Regions from separate parts of the Allobosea sp. 05T439 genome, predicted to be linked through region 2. Evidence: predicted binding sites of a transcription regulator. Region 2 holds the regulator's gene; each other region holds the start of a gene.
The links. Region 2 encodes LexA, which represses DNA repair genes until DNA is damaged. Its sites were predicted from a motif close to TGTTCNNNNTGTGTTCNG; they were not measured.
Positions count from the first base shown of each region.

Region 1 (4,191 bases), on a different contig from region 2:
CGGGTTGCTGATGCAGGATGGCCGCGCCGTGGCATTCGCGGGTCAGGAGCCTCTGTCCCGCTCAATGCGCGACGCGGTGCAGAAGAGCGTCTGCCAACGGTTCGCCACCGTGCTCGGCCCGGGAGCCGACAGTTCCCACAAGGACCATCTTCATCTCGACATGCGCCAGCGCTCGCGAGGGTTTCGCATTTGCCAGTGGACGGTCGAATGAAGAGCAGTCCTGTTCTCCCCCCAGTCAGCATGCCAGACGCCGTCGGCGGAATGCCGATGGCGACGCGCTGGCGCCATGGCTGACGGTCAAGCCGGGTTCGCCTTCGCAGGCGGCGCGGGTGCCGCTTCACCGTCCGACCGCTCCCAGCCGAAGACGCTCCGGCCACCATACTCGGCGGAGCGCAGTCTCTCCTCCGTGACATACTCATCCAACGTCGGACCGGAGACGACGCGCTCCAGGCGCCGGCTTTCCCGGTCCAGACGTGCGATGGCAGCGAGCCTGTCGTCCTGACCGAGTTTCGCCCGATCGATGGCGGATTTCAGCACCGCGATCGTCTGGTCGTAGACCTTGGTGGGCACGGCGAACGGCTGTCTGTCCTTGCCGCCATGGGCGAGAGAGAAGCGCGCAGGATCGGCGAACCGGCACGGCGCGCCATGGATCACTTCCGCGACCATCGCAAGCGAACGGACCGTGCGGGCGCCGACGCCGGGCACGAGCAGCAATTCCGAGAAATCGGCGGGGGCGCTGTCGGCGGCTGCGGCGAGCGCACCATGGAGCCGTCGCGCAATCACGTCCTTGGGCCTGACCTCGTGATGTGCCGGCATGACGAGATGAGGTAGGGAAAGCTGCGCCGGCGACAGGACCGGCGGCGCCCGGTCGCGCTCCAGCGCCGCAAATTCCCTCACGATCCCCGACGGTCCGATGTCGCGCAGCAGATCGATCTGGCCGTTGCGGGAGAGGGCGGCGCGCCTGTCGGTCAGATTGATGATGCTGCCCTGGTTCTTGCCATCGATGGCGGCATGTGGCGCCTCGACGAAACTGCCCAGCCCTTCAGACTGCCAGTGATAGCGCCGGGCGAGGCCGCCATCGCCATTCATGCCCTGCTGCACCACGACCCAATGGCCGTCATTCCCGACGAAGAAGCCATGGAGATAGAGGTCGAAGCCGTCCTGCACGGCGGCACTGTCGACCTTGGCGACCAGCCGGCTCGCGGTGGCGAGCGCCTGTCCGTCGAACCCGACCCTCGCTCCAATCTGTTCGAGCTCGGCCGGTGTCTCGCGCGAATGGCGGCCCCGCCCGCCACAGACATGCAGGCCCAGCTCGCCCGACAGCGGAGCCAGCCCACGCTTGAGCGCGCCTATCACGCTGGTGGTGATACCCGACGAGTGCCAGTCCATTCCCATCACCGCCCCGAAGGACTGGAACCAGAATGGATGCGCCAACCGCCGCAGCAACTCGTCGCGGCCATAATGATGGATGATCGCCGCGCAGATGACCGCGCCGAGCTGCGTCATGCGCCGACCGAGCCAGGCGGGCACGCGGCCATGGTGGAGCGGAAGGTCGGCGCTGCCGGATCGCCGGGTCATGGCGAAGTCTCGCGAACGAAAGAGGAACGCCTGATATAGCCCGGCCTGTCCCCGCTTTCTACAGAAATTGATCCTCGTCGAGGCGGCTGGTCCTGTCGCTCCGTTGCGCCCGACCGCCGGTCGTCGCCGTGCACATCAAGATTCCGTTCAAATCCCGGCTATCTCGGCTGCAACCAACTTACCAATCCCCGGCAGGAAGCCGTCATCCTCTCCGATCGCTTCGCCCTGGGTGAAGACGGTCAGGATGAAGTCCTCGCCGCCAGGCAGGATGGCGCGCATCGTGTCGTGGCGGCGAAATTCGGCGCGTGCATCGCCCAGCCAGCGGGTCCGTCCGGCCTTGGACCAGATCCGCGAACCGTCCGGCAGGCCGCCGCCGAGATATCCGAGCAGTTGATAGGCGCCGCGGGCCCGGTCGGGACTTTCCTGGTCGCGAATGAGGTGGTCGCGCACCCGCTTCAGGCGAGCTTCCGGCAACAACGAGGAGCCATAAAAGATCTCTGACATCAGACGCGCCATTGCGATCGGCGTCAGGCGGTTGTGGCCGATGGGAGAGAGATCGAGCCCGATTTTCTCGCGGCCGTAGCGCAAATCATCCATCAGCTTCTGGTCGAGATTGATGCCGACCAACTCGGACCAGCCCAAGCCGGCGAAGAAGCGGTTGATCTCCCGGCGGCGCTCGCACCAGTCGGCCAGGGCCTCCCCCTGCAGCAATGTGTCGCCGGTCGTGCCGGTGAGCAGGTCGATGATGTAGTTCGTTGCCGAATTGGACGACCAGAGGATCATGTCGCGCATCGCGCGGTCGAGTTCCTCATGCTCGGTCAACCGTCCCTCCGTGAGGGCCGCCTGCGCCGCGACGAGGTGAAAGACCTTGACCAAAGAGCATGGGTAGCTCCGCCAGTCGGCATGGCGGGCAGCTCCAACCGGTTTCTCACCAGCAGGCTGAGGGCGCAGCAGGACATAGGCGAACTGGTCCAGCGGGACACCACGTCCGGAATAGATCGAAGACGCATGGGCCTCGATGGCGCGGCCGATCCGCTGCAGTTCTGTATCGTCGCGAAAGAAGCTCATGATGTCCTCATGGCGCAGGCATCGGCCGCGCAGGAAAAGGTCAGCCCTTCGGGCGCAAGGCGGTGTCGACCCCCTCGCCGATCAGGGCGAAGGTCACACCGGTATAGATGATGGCGAGACCCGGGCAGGTCGCGATCCACCAGGCGTCGAACAGGAACTCGCGGCCGTCCGAGATCATCAGCCCCCATTCCGGTGTCGGCGGCTGGATGCCGAGGCCGAGGAAGCTGAGCGAGGTCACGGCCAGGATCGTCAGGACGACATCCGCCATTGCATAGACGATTGCCGGGGTCACGGCGTTGGGCAGGACATGCCTGGCAACGATGTGCCGGTCGGTACCGCCGAAACTGCGCGCTGCCTGCACGAATTCGAGTTCGCGCAGCACCAGCACCTCGCCACGGACAATGCGGGCAAACGAGATCCAGTTCACCAGCAGGAAGGCGAGATAGAGGTTGAATTCCCCGGGACCCAGCACGCCGACGATGGCGATCACCAGGACATGGAAGGGGAAGGCCCAGAAGATGTCGGTGATACGCATGATCACGGTATCGACGCGGCCACCGACATAGCCGGAGAGCGCACCGATCGCCGCGCCCAACATGGCCGGCGCCGCGACACAGATCAGTGCCACCCTCAGATCGACGAGACCGCCCGCCATGACCCGCGAGGCGACATCGCGCCCGAGATCGTCCGTGCCGAACCAGTGGCCGAGTGAGGGCGGCTGCGACGTATTGCCGTAGTCGATGAGGAAGGGATCATGCGGTGTCCAGACTTGCCCCAGCCCGACGAACAGGCTCAGCAGGGCGAGCATCACGAGGCCGATCAGCAGCGTCGGATTGAGGCGGCGCAGTCGCGTCATGGTTCAATCCAGCCTGATGCGCGGGTCGGCCAGCGCGTAGGCGATATCCGTCGCCAGGTTGATCAGGACCACGAGCACGGCAAAGACGATGGTCAGCCCCTGGATCATCGGGTAGTCGCGGGCGAATATCGATTCAACGAAGAGCGAGCCGAGCCCGGGCAGGGCGAAGACCGTTTCGATCACGACCGTGCCACCGATGATCCAGCTCGTATGTGCGCCGAGCACCGAGATCGAGCTGATCAGGGCATTCGGCAGGACGTGCACGCGCATCGTGCGGTTGGTGCCATTACCCTTGGCCCGGGCCGTCGTGACATAATCCGAGCCGAGCACGTTCAGGATGCCGCTGCGCAGGCTGCGGATCGTCAGCGATGCCGTCGCGAGGGCAATCACCAGGGCGGGAAGCGTCAGATGATGCAGCCGCGAAAGAAAGCCGTCCCCGTACCCGGAGGTGGGGAACAGTGGCACCCAGATCGCCAGCATGACGACAAGGACCAGCCCCAGCCAGAATGAGGGGATGGCGAGCAGGATGGTGAAGACGAGTTTGATCAGGACATCCACCGGCTTGTCCCGCTCGACCGCCGAGAGCAGGGCAAGAGGAACGGTGAGGATGACGGCAATGATGGTTGAATAGGCGACGAGCCACAGCGTCGCCGGCAGGCGCTCGAGCACGAGTTCCGAGACCGCGCGGC
Region 1 is NZ_JBFTKP010000041.1:39,643-43,833, forward strand. It holds gene AC1DIO_RS29475 (extensin-like domain-containing protein) at 1-211, shown strand, start outside; gene AC1DIO_RS29480 (DUF763 domain-containing protein) at 298-1,578, opposite strand; gene AC1DIO_RS29485 (serine hydrolase) at 1,726-2,646, opposite strand; gene AC1DIO_RS29490 (ABC transporter permease) at 2,687-3,502, opposite strand; gene AC1DIO_RS29495 (ABC transporter permease) at 3,506-4,191, opposite strand, start outside.
Region 1: the regulator LexA is predicted to act here: its motif matches at 1,590-1,607, upstream of AC1DIO_RS29480 (DUF763 domain-containing protein).

Region 2 (4,191 bases):
CTCACGCCCGTCCCCGTCGCCCTGAAGGCGCTAATCGACAGCGTTCCGGCACCGACACCATCAGAAACCCTGCCACTCGCACAATGCGTAGGGCGCGTGCTCGCCGCCGACCTGCAGGCGCTTCGGACCCAGCCCCCCTTTGCCAACTCCGCAATGGACGGATACGCCGTTCGCGCAGACGATATTGCGCCGGCAAATGAATTGCGTGTCATCGGCGAATCGGCTGCCGGTCGTTCCTTCTCAGGGATGGTCCGCTCCAATGAGGCTGTTCGCATCTTCACCGGTGCTCCGATTCCGGAGGGCGCCGATACGATCTTGATTCAGGAGAATGCGGACGGCGTCGGCACTGCGACGATCCGCGTGCGCGAGGACGCCGAGCGCGGCAAGTTCGTTCGTCAGGCAGGATTGGACTTCTCCGAGGGCGAGGTGTTGCTTCTCGCCGGCAGCCGGCTCGACAGTGCGAGCCTCGGCCTCGCGGCAGCCATGGGCCACCCCATGCTCACTGTGCGTCGGAAGCCACTGGTCGCGATCCTCGCGACTGGCGACGAACTGGTCCAGCCCGGCGAGCCGGTTGGACCCGACCAGATCGTCGCGTCCAACAGTTTTGCGCTCGCCGCGCTGGTCGAGCAGGCCGGCGGCACGGCGCTCGATCTCGGGATTGCCCGCGATGATCATGCCGATCTCGCCGACAAGATTGGCCAGGCACGGAAGGCCGATGCCGATGTGCTGATCACCCTCGGAGGAGCCTCGGTAGGTGAGCACGATCTCGTCCAGGCAGCGTTGATCGGTCAAGGCATGGCGCTCGGCTTCTGGAAGATCGCCATGCGGCCGGGCAAGCCGATGATGATGGGCCGCCTCGGCCGCATGGTCGCGCTCGGCCTGCCCGGAAACCCCGTCTCGTCCATCGTTTGCGGACATCTCTTCGTCGTGCCCCTGCTCAGGACCCTCCTGGGCGTACCGGAACCGGAGCGCGATCTGAGTGAGCCTGCAATCGTCGGAAGAAATTTGCCGGCAAATGATGAGCGGCGAGACTATATGAGGTCGGAACTGACGCTCACTCCGGAAGGATGGCTGGCAACGCCCTTCGCCAAGCAGGATTCGTCGATGCTGGCCACTCTTGCCCGCGCCGACGCGCTACTCATTCGCGAATCGTTTGCTGCGCCGGCAAACAAAGGCGACAACTGCCGGATCATCCGCCTACGCTGAGCGCGCTTGCGGAACACAACGCGAACCTGTATGGTGTTCGTGCTTTGTTTCGATTCCATACAAAGAGCGCCGGCGGGAACCATGCTGACACGCAAACAGTTCGAACTGCTTCGTTTCATCCAGGAACGCCTGCGCGAGACAGGGGTGCCCCCCTCCTTCGACGAGATGAAGGACGCGCTCGATCTGCGCTCCAAGTCCGGTATCCATCGCCTGATCATGGCGCTGGAGGAGCGCGGGTTCATTCGCCGCCTTCCCAATCGAGCCCGAGCGCTGGAGATCATAAAGCTGCCCGAAGGGGCCGGCGGCCCTCAGGCGACGCGCGGACGGTTCAGCCCCTCCGTCGTCCAAGGGGGGCTTGGCAAGGTCCGGCCGATCGCACCGCCCCCGGACGAAGATGTGCGCTCCACGGTTGCGATTCCGGTCATGGGGCGGATTGCCGCCGGTACACCGATTTCCGCCATCCAGAGCCGCAGCCATACCGTGGCACTGCCTGCCGACATGCTTGGCCCCGGTGAACATTTTGCCCTCGAGGTTCGCGGCGACTCGATGGTGGAAGCCGGCATTCTCGACGGCGATACGGTGGTGATCAAGCGTCAGGACACGGCCAATACCGGGGATATCGTCGTGGCTCTGATCGATGACGAGGAAGCAACGCTGAAGCGACTGCGCAAGCGCGGCTCCTCGATCGCGCTCGAGGCTGCCAATCCCGCCTATGAGACAAGGGTGCTGGGACCGGACCGCGTCAAGATTCAGGGCCGCCTGGTCAACCTGATGCGGCGCTACTGAAGCGGCTCGTGTTCTTCGACAGCCGCCAGCGGCAAAGCCGGCGTGCTTGCAGGCCGCTCCCGCTTGCGGCTCCAGGGACGATCGACACCATCCTGCTCTGATAGATGGGCGCGCCAGCCGCCCTTGTTGCCGACAAGGGCGGTCGCGCCATCGCGCGACAATGCCCTGCGGTCGATCAGTCGTGCTGCGCACGGAGCGTTCCACGGAATCGGCGTGATGACGAGATCGGCGCGCCGACAGTCCTCGACGATGGCCAGGCGATCACGTGCAAAGGCAACGCTTCGTCCATCCTTGCTGCGGACGACACAACCCAACGTGTCGCAGGCCGCGCCTTCCCGCAGGCTGTTGTCGTCAGTCCGGCGATTATCGCCATCTGCGTTCAGCCATTGCTGCAGCACGAAGCGGCTCGGTTGCCCCGCCAGGATGACCATCGCCCCCGCGGACCAGGATGCCGGAACCATCGCGTTCGATCAGGATGTCGGGCCTGTCGGGCTTCGCTGCCACGAGCAGTCCCGCGATCAGGGGGGCGACGGCCAGGAAGCGCAGCGGTGTCGTCCAGAGCGTGATTCAGAGAAGCGCAGCGGCAAAGCATGCGAGCGCCGCGGCCCCGAATGCAGGAATGATCACCGCGGAGTGGTCGAATCCCGCAACCCAGCGCGCGGATTGCAGCACATAGTCCGAAGCGACTCCCATGAGCGCCCAAGCCGGCCAATCCAGGCCGAAGGGATAGGCGAGCACGCCGAAGACAGCGGCAGGCATGACGATCAGGGAAACGAAGGGCAAGGCGAGCGCATTGCCGAGCAGACCGAAGGGGTTGAAGGTCTGGAAGTGATAGGCACCGAACGGTGCGGTTGCGACCGTCGCCAGCACGGTCGTGACCGTGAGCCCGACCACCGCGATCCAGATCGGCCGTAGCGGCCAAGGCAGGTTCGCCGGCGCCTCGGAGTGGCCGCGATCCTCCCAGCGCTCGGCAAAGGCGATCAGCGCCGCGACAGCGCCAAAGGACATCTGGAAGCTTGGACCAAGCAGCGCGTCAGGCTCGCGCAGCAGAACGATCATCGCAGCGAGAGCCAGATTGCGCATGCTGAGCGCCGGGCGATCGACGAGAATCGCACCGAGCATGACCAATGTCATGATCAGCGAGCGCACCGTCGCGACCTCGGCTCCCGAGAAGATGCAATAAGCCGTGGCGCCGAGCATCGCGGCCAGGGCGGCGAGTTTCTTTATGGGCCAGCGCAATGCCAGCGTTTGCGATAGCGCCAGCAGGCCACGGACCAGGCCGAAGATCGTGGCGGAGGCCAGCACCATGTGAAGGCCCGAGATCGAGATGATATGATAGATTCCGGCCGCGCGGAGGTCGATATTGGTCGCCTCCGTGATGAGGCCGCGCTTGCCAGTAACCAACGACGCCGCCATCGCGCCAGCCTGCCCTCCCCCGATCCCGGCGATGCGCTCCGTCAGGGCATTGCGCGCCCGGTCGACCGTCGCGCGTATCTGAAGCTCGAGCGGTGGCTGCAAGGGTGGTGGGGCGAGCGTGATCTTTCCGGGGATGGTCCCGACTGCACCAAGCCCTCGGAAGAAGGCGTCGCGCCCGAAGTCGTAGCCACCTGGTCGCACTGGACCGGGCGGCGGCAGGAGGCGCGCGACGGCAGCGATGTGATCGCCCGGCGAAACCGAACCACCTTTGACGTTGACCCGAACCCGCCGTGGCAGGCGTTCAGGCTCCACCCCGGCAATGCCGGTCACCAGGATCACGAGGCGCGCGCCGGCGTCGCGCGCCTCGACCGATTCGACAAAGCCGGTGAGTTGTCCCACGCGCATTCGATCGAGCATCGGTGCTGCGATCGTCGCCGTGCGCCAGGCCGCGGCACCAAAGCCGGCGAAGATGGCAGCAAGGCCGACGCAAGCGAGCATGACCGGGCGTCGGGCGCGCGACAGCGCTGCCATCGCAGCGGAGACGCCAAAGCCGGAGAGCGGGACCCAGAAGGATGGCTCGCGATCAGCCGCGAAATAGAGCAGAATGCCGGCTCCCATCAGCACCGGCAGCCAGAGAAACAGCCTTCTTCGTCCGGCCTCGATCGCGATGGCGCCCAGGAAGCGCGCGCGCCATTCGGCGAGAAACAACCGAATGGCAGCGTCCTGAAACCATATCTCGGGAATGCGGAATGGTACGGCGCGAACACGCGCGCCGCGCAGCCG
Region 2 is NZ_JBFTKP010000012.1:128,498-132,688, reverse strand. It holds gene AC1DIO_RS16215 (molybdopterin molybdotransferase MoeA) at 1-1,206, shown strand, start outside; gene lexA (transcriptional repressor LexA) at 1,288-1,992, shown strand; gene AC1DIO_RS16205 (hypothetical protein) at 1,986-2,453, opposite strand; gene AC1DIO_RS16200 (ComEC/Rec2 family competence protein) at 2,560-4,191, opposite strand, start outside.

Region 3 (4,191 bases), on a different contig from region 2:
GCGATAGCCGGCAGCACGGTAAAGACCCTTCGGCACCGCCTTGTCGACGGCAAAGGATGTCCGACCCGAGGCTGCTAGATGGGCAATATCGTCGAGGCCCGACGTATCGGGCCCGCCATGCTTCAGCGCCCAGAGCTGGGCAGCCAGCGCACGTGGTGCCGGCTTCAGCAGGGCCGGGACGTAAAGATGAAAGGCTCCGAAGCGGATGCCGAGCTGACGGAGTGCTGCGCGGCCCTCCTGATCCAGCGTCTTCATCTCCTCGCCGACCTTGGCGCGCTCCAGCACGCCCAGCGACTCCCCGGCCTGATAGGCGATGCCGCGCGCGATACCGGTGACATTCTCGGCATTCTCGAGCAGCTGCAACGCACCAAGCAGACGGGCGATGTGATTCTTGAGCCAGAGAGTGAGGCGCGCGTCGACCTGCTCGCGCGCCGGTCCGGTCAGGTGCTCCTCGACCAGCAGGCGCAGGCGCGGCTCCAGAACCTTGTCGCCGGCGACAAGCCGCGCGACCGGCTCACCGATCCAGCGCACCAGCCCGTCATGCGAAAGCACGAAGGCATCATCAGCCGCGAGCACGACACGCGCGGCGCGCGCTTCGATCTCGCTGGCAAGCGCCTTCATCGCGGCCATGTTCAAGGCTTTCGCCTCGGGCCCGCCAGCCTTGGGATCCGCCGTGAAGCGAAATCCCTGAAGCATCCCGACATGCTGTCCCTCGACGAGCACATCGCCCGTCGTGGTGACCTCAGCCTCCAACATTGCATTCTCCCGCAAACGACGCATCAGCACGCTCGTGCGCCGATCGACGAAACGGCTGGCTAGCCGCTCGTGCAAAGCGTCCGACAGCTTGTCCTCTACAAGACGCGCCACCCCCTGCCAATGCTCTGGATCAGGTAACCAGTCAGGACGGTTTGCGACATAGGTCCAAGTTCGGACCTGCGCAATGCGGGCAGACAGCGTGTCGATCTCGCCATCGGTCCGGTCAAGCGCATCGAGTTGGGCGCGATACCAGTCCGGATCGAGCCGTCCGTGGCGCATCAGGCGCAGATACAGCGTGGTGGCGAGATCAGCGTGCTGCATCGGCGCGATCTTGCGATAATCAGGCAGGCCACACACCTCCCAGAGCCGCTCGACTGCTGCACGGCCCTGCGCCAGCGGCCTGACATCGGCATCGCGGGCCAGAACCTCCAGCGTCGTCATGTCCTCTGCGATCAGCGCACGGGTCAGCCCCTGCTCGGTTGGCTGGACGTTCAGGCTGGCGATCAGCCCGTCGACGGAGCGCAGATCGAGATCGGAATTGCGCCATTGCAGCTGCCGCACCGATTCAAAACGATGATTCTCGATCGCCTCGACCAATTCGGCGTCGAAGGGCGGGCAACGCCCGCTCGTGCCAAAGGTGCCGTCGCGCAGATGGCGGCCGGCGCGCCCGGCGACCTGGCCGAACTCCGCGGGGTTCAGCTTGCGGAAATGATGGCCGTCGAATTTCCGGTCCGACGCGAAGGCGATGTGATCGACATCGAGATTGAGCCCCATGCCGATGGCGTCCGTCGCGACGAGATAGTCGACATCGCCCGACTGGTAGATCTCGACCTGGGCGTTGCGCGTGCGCGGCGAGAGCGCGCCGAGCACGACGGCGGCTCCCCCCTTCTGCCGACGGATCAGTTCAGCGATCGCATAAACCTCCTCGACGGAGAAGGCGACGATCGCGCTGCGTCGTGGCAGGCGGGTGATCTTCTTGTCGCCGGCAAATGTGAGCTGCGACAGGCGTGGACGCGTGACGACGTTCACCCCGGGAATGAGCTGCTCGATCAGCGGCTTCATGGTGCCCGCGCCGATCAGCATCGTCTCGGCCCGACCGCGCCGGTTCAGCAGGCGGTCGGTGAAGACGTGACCGCGGTCGAGGTCGGCGGCGAGCTGAATCTCGTCAATCGCGACGAAATCGACGGCGAGATCGCGCGGCATGGCCTCGACGGTGCAGACCCAGAAGCGGGGCCGCTGCGGCTTGATCTTTTCCTCGCCGGTGACCAGCGCCACCGCCTCGGGGCCGACCTTCTCGACCACGCGGCCATAGACCTCGCGCGCCAGCAGGCGCAGCGGCAGGCCGATCATTCCGGTCGGGTGCGCCACCATCCGCTCGATCGCCAGATGCGTCTTGCCGGTATTGGTGGGCCCGAGAACTGCTGTGACACCCTGCGCACGAACCGAGGGCGGAAGAGAGCGTGCTGAAATCAAGACGCGACCGATCGTTTCCTTTGGGCCCTTGCCGGCAGCAGACGCTGGGGAAAGCGTCCTACCTTGGCACAAGCTGGAGCGCCGAAATTAAGCTGCGGAACGAGTCCTGAACGAAGCAAGCCCGAATCGCTGACTCCGGCAGAATCGGGATTCGTTCACGGCCAGATATCGCGGAGACGGCCGCAAGTACCACTATATCTGGAATCGTGACACGAGCTTGATCCACTCATTTTCGCGACCAGCGTAAACGGCCGGGCGCCGACAGTCCTCCGCGCTATTTATGTCGTGCTCACGGCGAAACGAGGGGCCGCCGTGTGATTTCTGCGTGCGCAACGGCGTGGAACCAGCCTGAGCCATCGCCTCAGCGGGCCGTTCGGACGAGACCCGCCTCCCGTCCGACACCTTGGCGATCGGGCGTTTCCCGGAGTGTTGACAATAATACGTACGTACGTATTCTACCTTCATGAGCAAGCCATCCCTTCGTGAAAATCTCCTCGCCGCTGGCCGCGATCTCCTCTGGAAGAGCGGCTATTCCGCCACCGGCATACGCGAGATCGTCGCTGCAGCCGGAGCGAGCCCTGGCTCATTCACCAATCATTTCGGATCGAAGGAGGAATTCGCCGAGGAAGTGCTCGATCGCTATTTCGCCTATGTCGGCGGCCTCGTCGATGAAGCCCTGGCCGACCGCTCCCTGCCCGCAGCCGCGCGGTTGCGGCGCTATCTGGACGCGATCACGACCAAGCTCGAAACCGCCGATTGGTCGCGCGGATGCATGATCGGCAATTTCAGCGTCGAGACCTCTCCCAATAGCGAACGGTTGCGGCAGCGACTCTCGGAGATCTTCGTCCTTTGGCGAGAGCCCTTTGCGGCATGCATCGCCGAAGGCCAGGCCACTGGCGAGATCGCGACGGATTTCAGCGCCGACGACCTCGCTGATTTCCTGCTCACCGCCTGGCAMGGCGCGATCCTGCGCATGAAGGTCGATCGCAGCCCGGTTCCGCTCGAACGCTTCAAGGCCATCCTTTTCGCAACGCTGTTTGGAAGAAGGGCATCGCCATGACCCAGTCACCTGGATTCGCATCCGAATGGCTGCGCCGGGAGATTCCCGTCCTCGGCTCGACCATGTCCTATGTCGAGGCCGGCTCTGCGGGGCCGACCGTACTCTTCCTGCACGGCAACCCGACCTCCTCCTATATCTGGCGCCATATCATTCCGCACGTCGCGCCGCTGGCGCACTGCATTGCCCCCGACCTGATCGGCTACGGTCAGTCCGGCAAGCCGGACATCGCCTATCGCTTCACCGACCAGGTCCGCTATCTCGACGCCTTCATCGCTGAACTGGGCCTCGGACGGATGGTCATCGTCGCCCAGGACTGGGGCACGGCACTCGCCTTCCACCATGCCTCCTGTAACCCCAGCGACATGATCGGCCTGGCCTTCATGGAATTCATCCAGCCCTTTGCAAGCTGGGATGCATTCCATCAGCGGCCGCAGGCGCGTGAGCTGTTCAGGGCGTTCCGGACGCCGGGACAGGGCGAGAAGCTGATTCTCGAGGACAATGTCTTTATCGAGAGGGTCCTGCCCGCTGCCGTCCTGCGGGCCTTGAGCGATGAAGAGCTGGATGCCTATCGAGCGCCGTTTCCAACGCCCGAATCGCGCAGGCCGATCCTCCGACTGCCCAACGAGCTCCCCATTGCGGGCGCCCCGGCCGATGTCCATGCCATCAGCGAGCGCGACCACGCAGCATTACGTGCGTCCACCTATCCGAAGCTGTTGTTCTGCGGCGATCCCGGGGCGCTGATCTCTCCGGCCGAGGCGGATAGGTTCGCGGCGGGACTGCATGATTGCCGCCTGATCAATCTCGGCCCCGGCGCGCATTACCTGCAGGAGGATCACCCCGGTGCAATCGGGACGGCGCTCCGTGACTGGCTGGGTGAGATTACTGCAACGACGAAAGCGAGT
Region 3 is NZ_JBFTKP010000007.1:74,800-78,990, forward strand. It holds gene AC1DIO_RS10120 (helicase-related protein) at 1-2,226, opposite strand, end outside; gene AC1DIO_RS10125 (TetR/AcrR family transcriptional regulator) at 2,693-3,289, shown strand; gene AC1DIO_RS10130 (haloalkane dehalogenase) at 3,286-4,191, shown strand, end outside.
Region 3: the regulator LexA is predicted to act here: its motif matches at 2,325-2,342, upstream of AC1DIO_RS10120 (helicase-related protein).

Region 4 (4,191 bases), on a different contig from region 2:
AGGTCTGGGAACTCGTCCAGAGAGCGCACCAGTTCCTTGAGGTTCTCGAGGCGGCCGGCGGCATCGGCCGAGCGATCCTTCTGCCACATCTCGGTATAGCCGGATTCCTCCAGCACCTGCTCGGCAAGCTCGCCCTGCTTCATGTGTTCGGCCTTGGTCGACCAGCGGGCAAAGGCCTCGACCAGTTCGCGCAGCGCGGTGCGGGCCTTCGGCTTCAGTTCCTCGGTCTCGACCACGGCACGGGCCGATTGCAGCAGCGACAGGCCGGTTGCCCGGGCGTGGTTGTGCAGAAGCTGGACCGTCGCGTCGCCCAGCCCGCGCTTCGGCACATTGACGATGCGCTCGAAGGCGAGATCATCGGTCTGGCTCACCACGCAGCGCAGATAGGCCATGGCGTCGCGGATTTCGGCCCGCTCATAGAAGCGTGGGCCGCCGATGACGCGATAGGGCACGCCGACATGGACGAAGCGCTCCTCGATCTCGCGCATCTGGGCGGAGATGCGGACGAGGATGGCGACCTCGGCAAGGTTTTCGCCCTTGCTCTGCATCGCCTCGATCTCGTCGCTGATCAGGCGGGCTTCCTCCTGGCTGTCCCAGGCGCCGGTGATCGTGACCTTCTCCCCGGCTTCGTCCTCGGTGCGCAATGTCTTGCCGAGCCGGCCTTCGTTGCGGGCAATCAGTTTTGAGGCGGTGGCGAGGATATGCCCGGTCGAGCGGTAGTTCCGTTCCAGCCTGACCACGACCGCGCCGGGAAAATCGTGCTCGAAGCGCAGGATGTTGTCGACCTCGGCGCCGCGCCAGCCATAGATCGACTGGTCGTCGTCGCCGACGCAGGCGATGTTGCGCCGGCCCTGCGCCAGCAGGCGCAGCCAGAGATACTGGGCGGTGTTGGTGTCCTGATATTCGTCGACCAGGATGTAGCGGAAGCGCTCATGATAGGTCGCGAGCACATCGGCATGCTCCCGGAACAGCGTCAGGCAGTGCAGCAGCAGATCGCCGAAATCGACTGCGTTCAGCGTCTTCAGCCGCTCCTGATAGGCGGCATAAAGGGCGCCGCCCTTGCCTCCGGCGAAGACGCCGGCTTCACCCGGCGGCACGTCCTTGGGGGCAAGCCCGCGGTTCTTCCAGCTGTCGATGAAGCCCGCCAGCATGCGGCCGGGCCAGCGCTTCTCGTCGATCCCGGCGGCCGTGATGACCTGCTTCATAAGGCGAATCTGGTCGTCGGTATCGAGAATGGTGAAGTCCGAGCGCAGATCGAGGAGCTCGGCATGGCGGCGCAGGATCTTGGCCGAGATCGAGTGGAAGGTGCCGAGCCAGGGCATGCCTTCGGCCACGGGGCCGACGAGGCTTGCGATGCGCTCCTTCATCTCGCGCGCTGCCTTGTTGGTGAAGGTCACCGAGAGGATCTGGGACGGATAGGCGCGGTTGGTGGCGATCAGATGGGCGATGCGCGTGGTCAGCACACGGGTCTTGCCGGTGCCGGCGCCTGCCAGGACCAGAACAGGGCCATCCGTGGCCTCGACCGCTTGCCGCTGCTCCGGGTTGAGGCCTGCCAGATAGCCTGCCGCCGGCTGTGCGGCGGCGCGGGCGGCGAGGCCGCCGGGGCGGGGCAGAGGGGCGGACGTGGTGTGATCGGACAAGGCTTCAGGTCGCTTTGATCGTGATTCGTTCCAGAGGCAATATAGGCTGTCGCGCCGCAGATTGCTGGATAAGGCTGTTGGGCGTTGAATGCTCGCCCGATCGTCAGGACGCGCCGCGATGAATGTGGATATCGCCTCCCGCCATTCCACCCATGAAGTGACGAACCAGGTTCCCATACTGTGCGATTACGACGCCTTCGCGGCTGATCCCGTGTTGCAGGCGGCGGCCACCGCCTTCGATGCAGGCTGGGCCTCGGAGCGCCTGCACGCGGCAGGGCGCATTGTCGGCTCGGCGCAGGTGCAGGACCTGGCGCGACTGGCGAACAGGTTCCCGCCCGAACTCAGGACGCATGACCGGTTCGGCAACCGCATCGACCAGATCGAGTTCCATCCGGCCTGGCACGAATTGATGGGGCTTGCGATCGAGCAGGAGACCCATTCGCTCGCATGGAACAGGCCGGGCCCGGGCGCACAGGTGGCGCGTGCTGCGCTCTCCTATCTCTGGAGTCAGGGCGAAAGCGGCATCTGCTGCCCGATCAGCATGACCTATGCCGCGATCCCGGTCCTGAGGCAGGAACCCGACCTCTGGAGCAAGTGGGGCGCCCTGGTCAGCTCCAACCGCTATGACCGCCGCCAGACGACCGCCTCCGCCAAGACAGGGGCGACCGTCGGCACGGCAATGACCGAGAAGCAGGGAGGCTCTGACCTGCGCCAGACCCAGACCATCGCCGAGGACAATGGCGACGGGACATGGTCCCTGACCGGGCACAAGTGGTTCTTCTCGGTGCCGCATTCCGACCTGTTCCTGACCTTGGCCCGAACCGCCGAGGGCATTTCCTGCTTCGTCGTGCCGGGCTGGCTGCCGGACGGCTCGCGCAACGGCGTGGCGATCCAGCGGCTCAAGGACAAATGCGGCAATCGCTCGAATGCCTCGTCCGAGGTCGAATTCCGCGGTGCGATCGGCCAGATGATCGGCGAGCCAGGCCGGGGCCTGCGCACCGGCCTGGCGATGAACCAGGGCTCCCGGCTGGACATTGCGGCGGCGTCGGCCGGGCAGATGCGGCTCGCCGTTTCGCTGGCGGCGCATCACGCGGCCCATCGGCGCGCCTTCCAGCGCGGGCTGATCGATCAGCCGATCATGCAGAACGTGCTGGCCGATCTTGCGATCGAGGCCGAGGCTGCAGCCTGGCTCGCCTTTCGGCTGTTTGCGGCGCTCGACCGTCAGGAAACGAGCGAGAGCGACCGGTTGCTGGCGCGGATCGGCGCGCCGATTGCGAAATACTGGGTCTCGAAGCGCGCGCCGGCGGTGGTGGTCGAGGCGCTGGAATGCCATGGCGGCAACGGCTTTATCGAGGAAAACCCCATGGCCCGGCTCTATCGGGAGGCGCCGCTCAACAGCGTCTGGGAGGGCTCGGGCAACGTCATTTGTCTCGATGTGCTGCGCTCGCTGGAGCGAGAGCCGGGCTCTCTCGTGGCGCTGATCGAGGAGATGCGACGCGCGGCCGGCGCCGACAATCGCTTTGATGCGCATTTGAGCGCGCTGGAGTCGGAGATACCCACTTTGGTGCGAAGCGAAGGACAGGCGCGGCGGCTGGTCGAGCGGCTGGCGCTGGCGCTGCAGGCCTCGTTGCTGCTGCGCCACGCACCTCACATGGTCGCAGACGCCTTCATCGCGACGCGGCTCGAGGGGCGCTGGTCGGGCCATTTCGGCGATCTGCCGGCGTCCGTGGATGCTGCCGCGCTGGCGCATCGGGCCGTCCCGGCGGTGGAATAGCACTCACGCGTTTGCGCGGCCGCCCTCCCGAAGGGGAGCGCGGCCGGCCGACTGGCTCAGGCCTCGGCCGGAGCGAAATCCATCGCCACGCCATTGATGCAGTAGCGCAGTCCGGTCGGTGGCGGGCCGTCAGGGAAGACATGGCCGAGATGGCCGCCGCAGCGGGCGCAATGCACCTCGGTGCGCTGCATCATGTAGCTATTGTCCTCGCTGATACCGACCGCACCCTCCAGTGGCTGGTCGAAGCTCGGCCAGCCCGTGCCGCTCTCGAATTTCTTGCCGGACTGGAACAAGGGGTTGCCGCAACCGGCGCAGGTGAACCGCCCGGCGCGCTTCTCGAAATTCAAGGCGCAGGAGCCGGCGCGCTCGGTGCCATGCCCGCGCAGCACGTGGTACTGCTCCGGGGTCAGGCGGCGGCGCCACTCCTCGTCGGTCAACTGGAATTCGAACTCACCGGCTTCCCTGACCTTGCCGCCGAACAGTCCGGACAGTCCCATCGTCATTCTCCCGTTCAAAGGTTTCGGGCGGAATATGGGGATGATTGCGCTCCACGTCAGCCCGCCCTCACGGATAGCTGATCCGCAAGGCGCGTCACCCAACCGTCACGCGACTCCTCTAGTCGGCTCGCCATCACAACGGACCGCGCGAGGAACGAAGAATGCAGACGGCGCGTACGGTTCGGCGGGAAACCACAATGGGCCTGACCACGGCGGTGCATCGCAGCAAGCCGCTGTCGCGGGCGGGGATGTTGGAGCGCCTGTTCACCCTGGCCTTTTC
Region 4 is NZ_JBFTKP010000002.1:29,921-34,111, reverse strand. It holds gene AC1DIO_RS02160 (ATP-dependent helicase) at 1-1,640, opposite strand, end outside; gene AC1DIO_RS02155 (acyl-CoA dehydrogenase family protein) at 1,759-3,414, shown strand; gene msrB (peptide-methionine (R)-S-oxide reductase MsrB) at 3,471-3,911, opposite strand; gene AC1DIO_RS02145 (BtaA family protein) at 4,073-4,191, shown strand, end outside.
Region 4: the regulator LexA is predicted to act here: its motif matches at 1,656-1,673, upstream of AC1DIO_RS02160 (ATP-dependent helicase).